Regions from separate parts of the Paenibacillus sp. GCM10027629 genome, predicted to be linked through region 1. Evidence: predicted binding sites of a transcription regulator. Region 1 holds the regulator's gene; each other region holds the start of a gene.
What was found. The regulator LexA, encoded in region 1, represses DNA repair genes until DNA is damaged. The targets are predictions, from matches to a motif close to CGAACATATGTTCG.
Positions count from the first base shown of each region.

Region 1 (5,280 bases):
CTGCTCGGACCTCTGGTAACCAGCGTTTATTTTCTTTCAACGATGTTGAGCGATTGCTCGAGATTAAGTCGTTGATCGAGAAGGGCGTGAACATTGCTGGAATTAAGCAGGTGATGGTTCCGATGTCGAAGGAGTCGGAAGAAGCGACTGTCCTTACACCGGATACAGAAGTGAAACGGAAAGAACTATCGGACTCTCAATTGCACCGATTACTCAAGCAACAGCTGCTTAACGGTAAGAGACCGGGCCAAGTATCCTTGATTCAAGGTGAATTGTCTCGATTTTATAATAAATAATAATCAATTATGATTAACAAAGGAGAGGAATACCGTGAGTTTTACAAAAAATGATATTATGCGCATTGCCAAGGAACAAAATGTTAGATTTATTCGTCTACAGTTCACTGATTTGCTAGGAACGATCAAGAACGTAGAAATTCCAGTGAGTCAGTTGGAGAAGGCGCTTGATAACAAAATGATGTTTGACGGTTCCTCGATTGAAGGATATGTACGTATTGAAGAATCGGATATGTACTTATTCCCGGACTTGGATACTTGGTTGATCTACCCATGGGTGACTGAAGATCGCATCGCTCGTCTGATCTGTGATGTGTATATGCCAGACGGTACGCCATTCCAAGGGGATCCACGCGGTATTCTGAAGCGTGCGCTGAAAGAAGCGGAAGAAATGGGCTACACGACGATGAATGTTGGTCCAGAACCGGAATTCTTCCTCTTCAAGACGGATGAGAAAGGCAACCCTACACTTGAACTGAATGACCAAGGCGGTTACTTCGACCTTGCGCCTACGGATCTTGGTGAGAACTGCCGTCGTGAGATCGTATTGACGTTGGAAGATATGGGATTTGAAATCGAAGCTTCCCACCATGAGGTTGCTCCGGGACAACATGAGATTGATTTTAAATATGCAAATGCGATTAAAGCTGCAGACCAAATTCAGACCTTTAAGCTTGTTGTTAAGACGATTGCTAGACAGCATGGGCTACATGCAACATTTATGGCGAAACCGTTATATGGTGTGAATGGTTCAGGTATGCACTGTCATCAGTCGCTATTCAATGGCAAAACAAATATGTTCTATGATGAGAGTGACAAGCTGGGTCTAAGCGAAACAGCTCGTCAATACATGGCAGGCATTTTGAAGCATGCTCGTGGATTCGCAGCGATTACGAATCCAACGGTGAACTCCTACAAACGGTTGGTTCCAGGTTATGAAGCGCCTTGCTATGTGGCGTGGTCCGCAAGTAACCGTAGCCCGATGATTCGTATTCCTGCATCTCGTGGTCTGGGAACACGCGTTGAAGTACGTAACCCGGATCCAGCTGCGAATCCGTATCTATCGCTTGCAGTGATGCTCAAAGCAGGTCTAGATGGCATTAAGAACAAAATGGAGCTTCCAGCACCTACGGACCGTAACATCTATGTCATGTCCGAAGAAGAGCGTATCGCTGAAGGTATTCCTAGCTTGCCGTCCGATCTTCGTGAAGCCTTGACAGAGCTTGTGAATGACGAAGTCATCTGCAGTGCACTAGGTGAGCACGCATTGACTCACTTCTATGAGTTGAAAGAAATCGAGTGGGATATGTATCGCACGCAAGTTCACCAATGGGAACGCGATCAATACATCACTCTTTACTAAAATGATGGAACCCCTAGCGCTGTAAGTGTTAGGGGTTTTTGTTTGAAATATTTGTAACCTAACAGCCCTCGTTGTAGCGGCTGTTTTTGTTTGTTCCAGCGATTTGAGGTCATATGGGGTGGGCAGCAAAGCCGAATTCTCTTATCGTTGGATCGAATGGTTAGCTATGTAAATGCAGTGTTGCAATCATGATGATATGAACCAGGTTGGTAAACTATCTGTGGACGACACTGTTGCTGCGGATACGAATGGTTACCTCTAACATTGAAGTTTGAAAGGTGAACCAAGATGAAAATAATCCGACCAGCTGCTGCGCATGCCGATCTTGTGAAGGTAGGCAGATTATCCAAATCCGTGCCAGGCAACTTGAACTAAGTGAAAAACAAGCTGATAACTGTGTGACACAGATGTCGGCTTGTTTTTTTTACGGATGAAACATGTATAGAATGCAAGTTCACCAAGGAAATTTTCGCACTCATGTGAAAGAAAAAATGTTGACGCAAACGCTCAGGGAACTCAATGAAATAGGGGCGGTTTTCATCTATATAAAGGCATAAAAGAGTCCCTCGATCGCTCGGGGGACTCTTCATAATAAATTAGCATCTCGCTGGGACAACCAGCGATGCTAATATGTATAGCAATTAGTGCATATTGCGGAACAAGCCAATAACCTTACCGAGAATGGTAACGTGATTCAAACGAATCGGTTCCATCGTTGAATTCTCAGGTTGTAATCGAATATGGTCTTTTTCTTTATAGAAAGTCTTGACTGTAGCTTCGTCATCTTCTGTCATCGCTACGACGATATCGCCATTATTCGCTGTCTGCTGCTGGCGGACGATAACAAAATCACCATTATGAATACCTGCCTCGATCATACTTTCCCCCATAACGGAGAGCATGAACACGTTCTGGTCATGTACGAATTGCTCTGGAAGCGGGAAATAATCTTCAATGTTCTCCGTCGCAGTAATTGGCGCACCTGCGGTAACTTTCCCCACGATCGGTACCTTCGCAATCATCTGCGTATAGAGATGCGTATGTTCGGATTCTTCCTGACTCAGAAGTTCGATGGCCCGCGGTTTGGTAGGGTCGCGGCGTATTAAACCCTTCTTCTCTAATCGATCCAAGTGGCCGTGCACAGTGGAGCTGGAAGCTAGACCGACAGCTTCTCCAATCTCACGAACAGAAGGAGGGTAACCTTTAGATCGTACTTCATTCCTTATAAATTCTAAAATAGCTTGTTGTCTATTGGATATTTTAGACATGAGGTTCAACTCCATTACTAGACTTTTACAAAATTATAGCATAGAACTACCGTTCGTACAAACATTAGTTCTAAAATGTAAGAACGAGGGGAACGAACGTTCTAAAATAGTGTTGACACAAACGAATGTTCGTGTTAAATTATGGACATAGAAAACAGAACAAACGTTTGGGGTGCTGATTATGCTAAAGTATAGCTCATATCAAAGTGTGTATAATAACCGTTCCGAGGTCGTGAATAGAGACTCTTTTCTTAAGAAGAAGGTTGTTCAGGTTGTATTGTTCTTAGTCCTTGTATGCAGTTTGACGAGTATGGGATTATTGAATGCATTTGCTGCAGATACGCGTGAAGGGGAACATAATGCGAACATTCCGTTGCAGGTTGTTGTGTCTTCAGGTGATACATTGTGGGCGATTGCGAAGGAACATAAGCCAGCTGGGATGGATGTTCGTAATTATATTGAAATGATCAAAGACCTGAATGGTAAACGGAACAGTTCCATTCAATCAGGTGAAGTGATTAAATTACCAATTCTTTAAAAGGCTAATTCGTATACTCGATAGGGCATAGGCCCTGCTGAGAGTGGATGGGTTACCCTTGACAACCTCTATTGTAAATGTCAAAGTAATAAAGACAGAATAGGGGGGATAGTGATGAATTTCGACAAGATTGTAGAGCGAATTAATGAATTGGCTCGTAAACATAAAACGGTAGGTTTGACGCCGGAAGAGACGGTTGAACGGGACGCGCTTCGTCAACAATATATTGATGGGTTCAAACGTTCCTTGAAGCAACAACTTGATAATATCGAGTTTGTTGATGAGGATGATAATAATCCAACAATTAAACATTAGATGAAGCAAGTTTTCCTTCGGGAAAACTTCCAAGGAGGAAGAATTTCGATGGCCCGTTCATGGGAAAGAATGGTACGCAAGAACACGAAGAATGTAAATAAGGCTCGTAAGAAACAGGGGCAACAAGTGATCGGTGCGAGTAGAGATGCGAAATCGGATGTGGATCGTTATGTTGGGCGAAACTTGATCCTACCTATTACATTAGTAGCATTCGGATTATTGTATGCCCTACTATATTCCGCTGGTGGTCAGAATATCTCGGCAGCACTGTTCTGGGCAACGGTGGGGTTATACATATTCCTTGGCGTTGTAATCTTCCTGCGCAGACCTTATATTAGTGTTGGTAAATCTTTTGTAGGGACACGCCGTTTCAATCGAGACGTTCGTCTAGACGCTAGCCAAATCAAGGATATCACCGTGCAAAAAGGTTACGTCGTCATTGGTACGAAGGCTAAAGGTTCCAACTGGGTGTTCTCAAGATTGATGAATCGTTACGACACGGTAGTGATCGGTGAGCGGTTGAAAGAGTTTGCACGCGTTAATAATGTTCCTTTTGAAGAGCGTTAATTAAATAGAGCACTGTAAAGGTATGGGGGAGAAGAGAGATGACGATTAAAGCCGTATTATTCGATCTGGACGATACTTTATTGTGGGATGATCGCAGTGTGAAGGAAGCGTTTGAAGCTACTTGTGTTGCAGCAGCTCAAGCATATCCTCAAATTCAGCCTGTTGCGTTGGAAGAAGCGGTAAGACGAGAAGCTAGAGCACTCTATGAATCTTTTCCGACATTCCCGTTCACACAGATGATTGGAATTAACCCTTTTGAAGGGCTGTGGGCGAATTTTACGCATGGGGAACAACAAGAGTTTCGACAATTACAAGCCTTAGCGCCTAGTTACAGAACAGAAGCGTGGACACGTGGTCTGAAGTCGTTAGGGGTTGAAGATGCGGAGCTTGGCGAACGATTGGGTCTATTATTCGCGACAGAGCGTCGGGCTCGTCCTTACGTATATGAAGAGACGTTCCAGATTCTAGATGAATTGAAAGGGAACGTGAAGCTCCTATTATTAACGAATGGGTCACCTGACTTGCAACAGGAGAAGCTTAACGGAGTACCTAATATCATGTCTTATTTTGATCATATCGTGATCTCTGGCGCATTCGGAGAAGGTAAGCCAGCGTCATCTATATTTAGACATGCGATGGCTGCACTTGAGATTGAGCCTCATGAGGGGCTTATGGTGGGGGACAAGCTTACAACCGATATTAAAGGCGCACTTGGTGTTGGAATGCATGCCGTATGGGTTAATCGACATGGTGCACAGCGCTCGACTGAAATTGTTCCTGATTATGAAATCACGCATCTCTCTGAACTTCACAATATTATACAGCAACATGTATAAATAGCGGGAATCCCTTGTTCTGAATATGGAACAAGGGATTTTTGCATTCTGCTATGACATTTGATACAAAATCGTCACAAAGAATTGACAAAGATAG
Region 1 covers NZ_JBHTGZ010000009.1:1,533,484-1,538,763, reverse strand. The annotation lists gene ACFQZR_RS16570 (MerR family transcriptional regulator) at 1-296, shown strand, start outside; gene glnA (type I glutamate--ammonia ligase) at 331-1,659, shown strand; gene lexA (transcriptional repressor LexA) at 2,301-2,927, opposite strand; gene ACFQZR_RS16555 (LysM peptidoglycan-binding domain-containing protein) at 3,136-3,465, shown strand; gene ACFQZR_RS16550 (DUF896 domain-containing protein) at 3,580-3,780, shown strand; gene ACFQZR_RS16545 (hypothetical protein) at 3,829-4,347, shown strand; gene ACFQZR_RS16540 (HAD family hydrolase) at 4,386-5,183, shown strand.

Region 2 (5,280 bases), on a different contig from region 1:
AATGACTGCTTCTGGCGTATCGTCGATAATCAAGTCGATACCTGTCAGCGTCTCAAGTGCACGAATATTACGGCCTTCACGACCAATAATACGGCCTTTCATCTCTTCGTTAGGCAAGGTGACAACAGATACCGTCGTCTCTGCAACATGATCTGCTGCACAACGTTGGACCGCAAGGGTAATAATCTCACGTGCCTTCTTATCTGCTTCCTCTTTGGCTTGTTGCTCAATTTCTTTAATCATTTGTGCTGACTCATGGCGAACTTCTTGTTCAACATTCGTAAGGATGATTTGACGTGCATCTTCCATCGTAAGGTTGGAAATGCGCTCAAGTTCAGCCATTTGATTTTTATAGATCACATTAATCTGCTCTTGCGTTTCATCGATTCGTTTCTCTTTGCTTGCCACTTGCTCTTCTTTGCGTTCTAGTGATTCTAATTTTTTATCCAGCGACTCTTCTTTTTGCAGCACTCGACGTTCTAGACGTTGAATTTCATTTCTGCGTTCACGAATGTCTTTATCAGCTTCAGCGCGGACTTTAAAGACCTCGTCTTTAGCTTCCAACACTGTCTCTTTCTTAAGCGCTTCTGCTTCTTTCTTCGCATTCTCAATAATCTGCTCAGCAGCGTGTTCAGCGCTTGAAATTTTAGCTTCAGCAAGAGATTTCCGAATAAAATATCCAACCCCAAAACCAATGACCAAAGCGGCTACAACGAGAACGATTGCGAGAATAGGGTTCATGATCTATTTCACCTCCTCGTTGTTTCTCCAAGACAATGCCTGGGCTTATTCGGTTTTCAATCCGTTTCACTTACATATTCATCGGTTTCAACTGTATAGCGAGTAAACCTCTTACGCTACACATACCTTATCTTCTTCCCTAGGAACAAGATAAGCGAGTCAATGATTGGCGAAATTAATCAGTTTGAATCAACTTTTTGGAAGGAAAAATTGATTCAGAATTCGTATAATACATTTTCATTTTAGTATTTGTAAAAAGAAGTTGTCAAGCAATTGACATGAATCCTTGTACTTATGTGAGCAAATCATAAAAATAGCACGATATTCCAACCAAAATTCATACAATTGCATCCAGTTCAACCGCATTAATCATAAAAATCTTCCTCAAAAGTTTCTTCATCATAGCCATTACTCTCGTCATCCTCTTGCTGCTCCATGATCCGCTGAACAGCATTCCTTACCACATGGGATGGGAATCCACGACGCATGAGAAATGCAACAACTTTTCTTTTGCGCTCATAGCGCTCCCCTTTTGTACTCTGCCATTTACGAAGTCCCACGCGATAGGCACTCTCTTGCTCATCCTCGGTGTTCAGTTCCTCCATAGCTTGTGCAATATCGGATTTATCGATTCCCTTCTGCTGCAGCTCATGCTTAATCATAAGTCTTCCTTTCTTATGATTGCGAACCCGCTGATCCGTCCATTGCTTCGCATAAAGATTATCATCAATTAAGCGCTCGTCCATGAGACGCAGAATGACCCGTTCGATCAACTCCGCATCAAAACCCTTCTGTGTTAACTGCTGCTGTATTTCATGGCTTGTACGTGGTTTGCGTCCTAAATATCGAATGGACTGCACATAGGCTTGCTGTAGCTCGTCTGCCACCATGATAGGAAGGAGTTCTTCATGATCGATGGTTGAACCTTTGAGCAGTCGATACTTCACCATAACATCTTCATGGACCGTAAAAGCTTGTTCCTCATTCACAAAAATTTGATATCGACGCTTCTGCCTGGGCACGAGCTCTACAGCCGTTATTATTAGCTCAACACCAGGTGCTGGCGACCACTTCTGTTCCTTCACCTGCTCCTCTTTTTCTTTACCGTTGTGCATGTTTCATCTCCTCCCTTCCTCACTAAATCACTTGGATTGTTCATTTATCGCTCTCTATAAAAGATGCCCCCTTCACGAAGGGGGCAAATACTTATTCTAGCTCGAAATCTTCCTCTTCCTCTTCATCATCGTTCGATGTAATCGGAACCGTAGTCGAGAGCTGACTTGCTTCACGGATCTTATTCTCAATCACTTTGGAAATCTCAACATTCTCCTTGAGATATTGCTTCGCATTCTCACGACCTTGACCTAAACGCTCATTCTCATAGGAGTACCATGCACCACTTTTATTCACGATATCTAGTTCCGTTCCAATATCGATAATACTTCCTTCACGAGAAATTCCTTCGCCGTACATAATATCGATATCCGCTTGTTTGAACGGAGGTGCGACTTTATTCTTCACGACCTTAATCCGTGTACGGTTACCGACCATGTCATTGCCTTGCTTAATTGTCTCGACACGTCTTACATCCAGACGAACCGTGGAGTAGAACTTCAAAGCACGTCCACCTGGTGTTGTCTCTGGATTACCGAACATTACGCCAACTTTCTCACGCAACTGGTTGATGAAGATCGCAATCGTCTTCGATTTGCTGATCGCACCAGACAATTTACGAAGTGCTTGGGACATCAAACGTGCTTGTAGACCGACGTGTGAGTCACCCATATCGCCTTCGATCTCTGCTTTCGGTACAAGTGCAGCGACGGAGTCAATAACGATAATATCGACTGCACCACTTCGTACGAGGGCTTCAGCGATTTCAAGCGCTTGCTCCCCTGTATCCGGCTGAGACAAGAGCAATTCATCAATATTAACGCCTAGCTTGCTCGCATACAACGGATCAAGAGCATGCTCGGCATCGATAAAGGCAGCTTGTCCACCTTGCTTCTGAACTTCAGCAATGGCGTGCAATGCGACCGTCGTCTTACCTGATGATTCCGGTCCATAAACTTCAATAACTCTTCCGCGTGGAAACCCACCGATTCCAAGTGCAATATCTAATGCTAAAGATCCGCTCGGTACAACTTCCACTTGCATGTGTGTGGATTCACCGAGTTTCATGATCGAACCTTTACCAAATTGTTTCTCAATATTCCGTAAAGCCATTTCTAACGCAGCGCGACGATCTGACAATGAACTCACTTCCTTTTTCATTTATAGTATCATGATAACTTGTTTTTGTTCCTTTGCCAAGCATTTTTTCGAACATACATTCGTTTTTTTCGTCACGCAGGGGTGGGCGATTCGGAAAATAGCGCGAAAAACCGCAGCAAAGTTACACTTCGCTACGGTTCTTCCGTTAACATTGTTCTTATTATACAAGGTATACATGTAAATATCAAGAATTTCCACAGAAATATTCCATTTGTTTCATCTTGACTTACCCGAGTCTTCGCCATAAATGGTACAACACGGTCTTCACAGAACGCAGACGAATAATCTCCCGGCCGCCATGGAGCTGTAACTTCATAACCTCCGTAGGCTTGCCCTTCTGTGCTATGGCGACATAGACAAGTCCTGCAGGCTTCCGCTCCGACATTCCTGGTCCCGCTACACCCGTAATTCCGATACCAAAATCAGAATTCGTCAATTGACGAACTTGATCTGCTAGCATCTCTGCTACTTCACTGCTAACTGCCCCCGGCGCATCGGGGCCTTCCAGTAATGTCACCGGCACGTTCAACAACTGCTGCTTCAGTGCATTGGAGTAACAGACGACACCCCCGTTGAACATCTGCGAGCTCCCTGGAATCGCGGTAATCATCTCTGATAACAGACCGCCCGTGCAGCTCTCAGCTGCGCCGAGTGTAAGCCCCAAGGTTTGCATACGCTCGACAATGACCTTCTCAATCGGCACATCCTGCGTAGCATAGAGATGATCGAACAGCCGGTTTCGAATCTCAGACTCCACTTCCTGCAGCTTCGCATTCGCCTCGTCAGCAGAAGCGGCTTTGGTGGATACACGGATCGTCACTTCGCCTTCTTTCGCATAAGGCGCAATCGTCGTATCCTGCTGCCTTTCGATCAAATCGAGCAATTGTGCTTCCAGCGATGATTCGCCAATTCCGGCGAATTTCAGCATACGGGAATACAGCGGCTGTTCACTCGTTAAAGCGTGCTCAAGCAGCCAGCGTTTGGCCTCATGCTCGAACATCGGCTTCATTTCTTTCGGCGGACCAGGAAGAAGAATGTAGAACGTACCGTCATGCTTCAGCGCATTCCCAACCGCAAGACCCGTTGCATTGGCAAGAGGTGTGCTCCCTTCAATAGTAAGGGCCTGTCTCCGATTGCTCTCCACCATGTGAGCGCCTCGACTGCTAAAGAACTGCTCTATCGCATCCATAGAAGGCTGATGGATAGATAATGTTCGACCAAGAAGACCCGCAAGGGCATCCTTCGTCAGATCATCCTGGGTAGGACCAATTCCTCCAGTGAATAACACGAGATCTGCTCGTTCACGCGCAATTTCAATCGCACGCTGCAATCGCCCAAGGTTATCGCCAACAACCGTCTGATAGTATGTATCAATCCCAAGTGCCGCCAATTCCTGTGATAGATACTGTGCATTCGTATTCACAATTTGACCTAACAGCAATTCAGTACCAACGGCAATAATTTCTGCTTTCATAAATCGTTCCCCCTTCAAGCCTATGCTTATATAATGAGCAAAAAACAATAGGCGTCGCCTATTGTTTTTTGTCTGTAAAATGAAGTACATTTTTATTTTTCACAAAATAATCAACACCCGAGTACACCGTTACAAGCGCTGCAACCCATAGCATAACCTCATCAAATCGGAAACCGATGAACTCAAATGGAAAATTGTTAAGCAGCATCAAAATGATCGCAGTAATCTGCGCTGCGGTCTTAATTTTCCCCCATTTACTCGCAGCAACGACCGCCCCTTCAAGGAGCGCGATCTGGCGTAGGCCTGTTACAGCGAATTCACGGCTAATGATGACAATCGCAATCCATGCATCGCATTTTCCCATATCAACAAGAGAGATAAGAACGGCAGCAACGAGCAGCTTGTCCGCTAGCGGATCAAGAAGTTTGCCTAAGTTTGTAACCATCTTCCTGCTGCGGGCAATATAGCCGTCCAGACCGTCTGTACTCGCCGCAATAATGAAAATCAAGGCAGCGATGATCTGGTTATAGGTAATTTGAAAACTCTCGACATGAATAGCCGGGAAATAATCCGTCTTCACCAGCAAGAAAAACATCATGATCGGTACGAGAAAAATACGAATTAAGGTAATACGATTGGCGAGATTCAAGAGACACCCTCCCCAGACAAGTCAAACTCATAAGCATGTGTAATACGAACTTTGGCGATTTCACCTATGCCGACTTTACAATCTGTAATGAACACTTCACCGTCGATTTCTGGTGCATCGTATTGTGAACGGCCTACATAGA
Region 2 covers NZ_JBHTGZ010000003.1:940,827-946,106, reverse strand. The annotation lists gene rny (ribonuclease Y) at 1-741, opposite strand, end outside; gene ACFQZR_RS04900 (regulatory protein RecX) at 1,107-1,856, opposite strand; gene recA (recombinase RecA) at 1,948-2,994, opposite strand; gene ACFQZR_RS04890 (competence/damage-inducible protein A) at 3,242-4,489, opposite strand; gene pgsA (CDP-diacylglycerol--glycerol-3-phosphate 3-phosphatidyltransferase) at 4,548-5,138, opposite strand; gene rimO (30S ribosomal protein S12 methylthiotransferase RimO) at 5,135-5,280, opposite strand, start outside.
Region 2: recA (recombinase RecA) is a predicted target of LexA. The motif match lies at 3,064-3,077, and genes of this name have one in related genera.

Region 3 (5,280 bases), on a different contig from region 1:
CATTTATTTTGCGCGGCGTACAACTCATTGGGATCGATTCCGTCTATTGTCCGATGGACGAGCGAATTGCGATTTGGAAGCGGTTAGGTTCGGATCTGAAGCCGGATTTGCTGCTCGAGGAGATTGGGCGTGTGACGACACTTGCGCATTTGTCACATGAACTGAAGATAATCCTGCAAGGGAAGCAACGCGGGCGGTTGATCGTAGCGTTATAACGTGACAGGAATCGACATAATTTGGTAGACGGTCGATACTTGTTCTGATACAATAGGGGTAATTGGAAAATATTACGTTTGCGAAGAACGCAAGCTGAGGAGATAACTCCCGGTTTGCGTTCTTTTTTTTGTTGTCATCAGCATAGGAAGGTGGATTCGTTATGAGAGTAAGACTGTCATCGTACTTGGACTGTGGCTTGAAACATCGAAATACGGACCTACTGGGAAGTCGAGCACGTGAGGAAACGGGGTCAGTACAGGGGGCTGGAGCTTGGGTTGGGATGCGTAAAGTTGAAGGGGTTATTCATCAGCCTTGGTTCAAGAAATTGCAAGAACATCGTCAAGGGGGGGATTTCACGTAAAAGAGAGATGAAAATAGCAGGAAAGCAGGTGAAGGGGTAAAAAGGATGCCAGCTCAATCCGATAAGGTATGAGCGGGGGATCCTTTTTTTATTGTGACTGGATCAATTGCATCGATAGGTTTATAATTACAAAGTCTAAATATTAGATGAATGACCGTAATGGTCATTTGGTCATTTTGAGTGCTATGACAGGTGATAACATCAAAACAGAATGCGTACACCTATAGCAAGCTATAGGAGGGAGAACGATGAAGGTATTTGGTTTTTTGGGTTCTGAGATTAGGATGAAATCAAATTAGAAGAAAAGGGAGCGCTGCGCGCTCCCTTTTTGCGTTGATCGATGAGATGTGATTCATCTTGGATGGTTATTCGTTGCTTCCGAGCGAGTTCTTCTGTAACGGCTTGATAATGGCATAGGCGAAGGTGAATAAAGGACTGGCCCATAGGAATATCGCATATGGTAAGTATTCGACGACCGGAACGCCCAGCGTCGATGCGAAAAAGGCGCCGCTGACTCCCCAAGGAATTAAAGGATTCACGAGGGTTCCACAGTCCTCAAGCGTCCGGGAGAGCGTTCTCGCCGGAATTTGGCGCCGCGCGTATTCGTCCTTGAACATTTGACCAGGTAGAAGGATCGATAGATATTGCTCCCCCGTCATGCCGTTCACCGCAATGGAGGATGCGCCTGTCATAAGCACGATGCTGCTCTTCCGCTTCAGCGGCGCGATTACGGTGCGGAAGAAGGCTTCAATGACGCCGCAATGCTGCAGCAATCCACCTAGAGATAAGGCGATCAAGATCAGAGAGACGGACCACATCATCGATTGCAAGCCGCCGCGATTGACGATGGAAGCGACTGTCTCGTTCGCAATCGTGCTCTTGTAGCCGCTCTGCATGACTTGGAACCACATGTCGATTGCACTCTGATGCTGCACGAACGCGGTGATCAAGAGGCCTGTGACGATCCCTACGATTAGCGTAGGCAAGATGGGTACGCGTCTAACGGAGCAGATCAGAACAGCTAATGGCGATAACAATGTTAGCCAATGGATGTTGAAGCCCTCATGCAGCGCAAGCTTAATCTGTTCCATAGAGCTTAGATCAACCGTGCCTGTTCGCGCCCCGAATAAAAAGAAGATCGTCGTCAGGACAAGTGCTGGAACGGTGGTGTAGAGCATATTGCGAATATGTGTGAATAGTGTCGTACCTGCTACAGCGGGCGCGAAGTTCGTCGTATCGGACAGCGGTGACATTTTATCGCCAAAGCAAGCCCCGCAAATGACAGCCCCTGCAGCTAATGTCGGTGAGACGCCTGTCGTCGCGGCGATCCCCATGAAGGCTACCCCAACCGTACTGACGGTTGTGAACGAACTGCCTGTGAACAAAGAGATCATGATGGTCACATAAAGCGCGCTCACGGCAAAATAATTCGGCTGAATATAATCCATGCCGTAGTAGAGAATGGTCGGCACGGTACCGCTCATCATCCAGACGGCGATAAGAATCCCGATGAGGGATAGGATCAGAATGGGCATGATCGCAGTCTGAATGCCGCGGATGATCGCCGATTCGATGCTTGTCCAAGGGATACCGAACATCCACAAGAGGGCGGCGGTTCCGACGGTCGTCGCGAGAAGCGGGAGATGCGGCTCTGCTTTTAAGAGGAAAATGGAGATGAATAGCAGGGAGAGAATAAAGACAATGAGCAGCATGCTCTTGGAGAAACTGAGTTGTTTATTCACGATGTTGGGCTCCTTAAATACTTTTTAGCTTTTATGCGTTAAAGTATAAAGGATGTGCATGGATAACGTCAATGTTATGAACATACAGAACAGGATGATTTTAGTGGGAAGGAGGTTTCAGTTGGATATCCTCGGCCAGTTTTATCATCCTGCGCAAGTCAGGTTAAATCTAGGCACCGATTTCCATAAAATTCACTTGCATATCGAACGTGTGTTTGGTATATAATAAATATCAAATGCGAATGTTTGTTCGCTATATGTAAATGAGTTAGGAATATGACTTGGAGGGTGTTAAATTGAGTCAACCAAGCGAAAGGGTCATCTTTTTAGCGGACTGTCAGAGTTTTTATGCGAGCGTAGAGAAAGCAGATCATCCAGAATATAAGAACAAACCGGTAGCTGTGGCAGGAGACCCTGCGCGAAGGTCGGGCATCATTCTGGCGGCCTGCCCTATTGCGAAGAGCTTCGGTGTCACGACAGCGGAACGGCTCGGGGAGGCGCTCAGGAAATGCCCGGATCTTGTTATTATGCGCCCTCGTATGCAGCATTATATCGATATATCCTTGAAGATAACGGAGATATACGAAAAATTTACGGATCTTGTGGAAGTGTTCAGCATTGACGAACAATTCTTAGATATTACGGCAAGTCAGTCCCTCCTGGGGAATCCCGTCACCATCGCGCGGGCCATTCAAGACCAAGTAATGCATGAGACAGGAATACGCATACGCGTAGGGATCAGCTCGAATAAGATACTGGCGAAGATTGCAACCGACATATGGGCGAAAAAAAATAAGAATGGGATCTTCATTCTGTCGCCATCCGATCTTGAGCGTACACTATGGCAGGAGCCGGTCCATAAGATGTATGGCGTTGGCTCCCGAATGACCGCACACTTCACGAAGCTAGGCATGATGACGATCGGGGATATTGCACGAACGCCGTTGCCGGAGCTTAAGGATAAGTTCCGCGCACGGTTCGGCAAGCAGTCGGATATTCATGCCGAGGTGATGTGGCGAACGGCGAACGGTCTGGATAACAGCCCCGTGTCGCCAGGAACCTTCCATGCAGCGCCCAAATCGGTCGGTCATATGATGACCTTGCCGCGGGACTATGCGGATGCTTCGGAAGTCGATACGATTCTGCTCGAGCTGACGGAAGAGGTCTGCCGCGACTGTCGGCAGAAGGGTTATATGGGCTCGGTCGTGACGGTCAGCTGTATGTGCAGCCCTTATGAGACGCCAACGGGCTTCTCGCGCCAGATGAAGATGGCCGATCCGACGAACAATACGAACAAAGTGTTCGAGACGGTGAAGACGCTCTTCTACAAATATTGGGATCAGATGCCCGTGCGGCGTGCCGGTGTTATGCTGAGCGCACTAACGGATGATGATGCGTATCAGTTGACGCTGTTCGAGGATCAAGAACGGATGCGGGCGCTCGATCGAGCGACGGATCGTATTAAGGAACGATATGGCAGTGCTGCAATCATGCGGGCATCGTCTGCCACGAAGGCGGGTCAAGCGTCGGAGCGGTCAATGAAAATTGGGGGGCATTATAAATGAGTAAGAAGCTGGAAAATAACGGTCTATGGGAGTCCAGTCGCATGATGCTGCCACAGCATCGGGAGGCCTTGTTAAATAGACATCATGAAATTCCGAGTCTTCGTTCAAGCCATCCAAAGAAGGAAGATATTGAATTAATACGCGATTATATTCTGCTCCCCATTATGTATACGCTGGTAACCAAAAAGATCTCCGAAGTGAAACGCTCTTCTGAGACGCTAAAGTCACTATATGCCAAAGCAGCACAAATCCTTGCGGCTAATATTTACAAAGATTTGTCCAAGGTGAAACAAGAAATGATGGAAAAAGAAATTCGTGTTTTTAATGAAGAAAAGCATGAAGATATATTGGAGTTGCATTATGCCTATCGTGATTATGAGGATCGTTTGATTATAACAAAAGAATACATGAAGGCGGAAATAAGCAAGAGATTAGCTCGATACACGGACAGTCTTATAATAAACTTAAGTAAAATTTAATAATAAAAAATGAATGAGTTATTTACATGACCTACTACAACTGTTACAGGTATCAATGGAATTTAAAAAAAGATGACCCCTGTGCAATACGCAATACAGAGATCATCTTCTTCAATCTGCCTAGACTTTTTTTGAATGACACGGGAGATTACTCATAATTAGTTACAATATATCTTCCTTTGTCCTCTTGCCATTTCAGGGTATAGATCTTGTTCTCCGGTGTTGTAATTTTAAATTCTTCTTTACTGCCTTCCACTTTCACGGCATCGAACGTCGTATCGATTATGGAAGGGTTGAAGAATGGAACCGCAGCGCCGTCTTCTCCTTTGTTCAAGACCACGTTGTCGTCTACCGTCTGGTCTGTAACATAATGGGCCATGATTTTATCGACGAGCGGTGCATCGAAGTATCCAAGCAGCAGTTCTTTCGCCTTATCTCGTCCGCCTGTTGCCGGATCTAAGATCGGCGTGCCGTCTGCTGCGGTTTTTTTGTGGAATAATATTTTGACTTTATCTACCGCAACACTAGCATCGTTATAGGCAATCTGCTTGTCCATCGGATCGGCTTCTTTGGCCGGTGTAGAGCAGGCTACAACCGATAGAATAAGAATGACTAGAATGAATACGGTCGTGAATTTGTTACGCATTTGAATTCTCCTTTTATTCTGTAATCATCACCATAGTCTAATCCGTTTTCTACCAAATTCCAACATGTAAAAAATTCCAATAGTGACGATCATCGTCCATGCGCGTAATACAGCTATCAGGAATATAAAAAAGATGAACCCTGTTCAATACAGAGATCATCTTCTTCAATCTGCCTAAATATTTCGACTAAGTGATTGACTAAATCGCGTGGAGTTTCTTGTGACCTATGGGCGAAGAAAAATAAGAATGGGATGACGATGCATATCAGTT
Region 3 covers NZ_JBHTGZ010000003.1:679,899-685,178, forward strand. The annotation lists gene ACFQZR_RS03610 (acrylyl-CoA reductase family protein) at 1-215, shown strand, start outside; gene ACFQZR_RS03615 (hypothetical protein) at 377-577, shown strand; gene nhaC (Na+/H+ antiporter NhaC) at 943-2,319, opposite strand; gene ACFQZR_RS03625 (DNA polymerase IV) at 2,616-3,884, shown strand; gene ACFQZR_RS03630 (YhjD family protein) at 3,881-4,363, shown strand; gene ACFQZR_RS03635 (hypothetical protein) at 4,512-5,009, opposite strand; partial or broken gene polYB (DNA polymerase IV) at 5,261-5,280, shown strand, end outside.
Region 3: ACFQZR_RS03625 (DNA polymerase IV) is a predicted target of LexA. The motif match lies at 2,559-2,572, and genes of this name have one in related genera.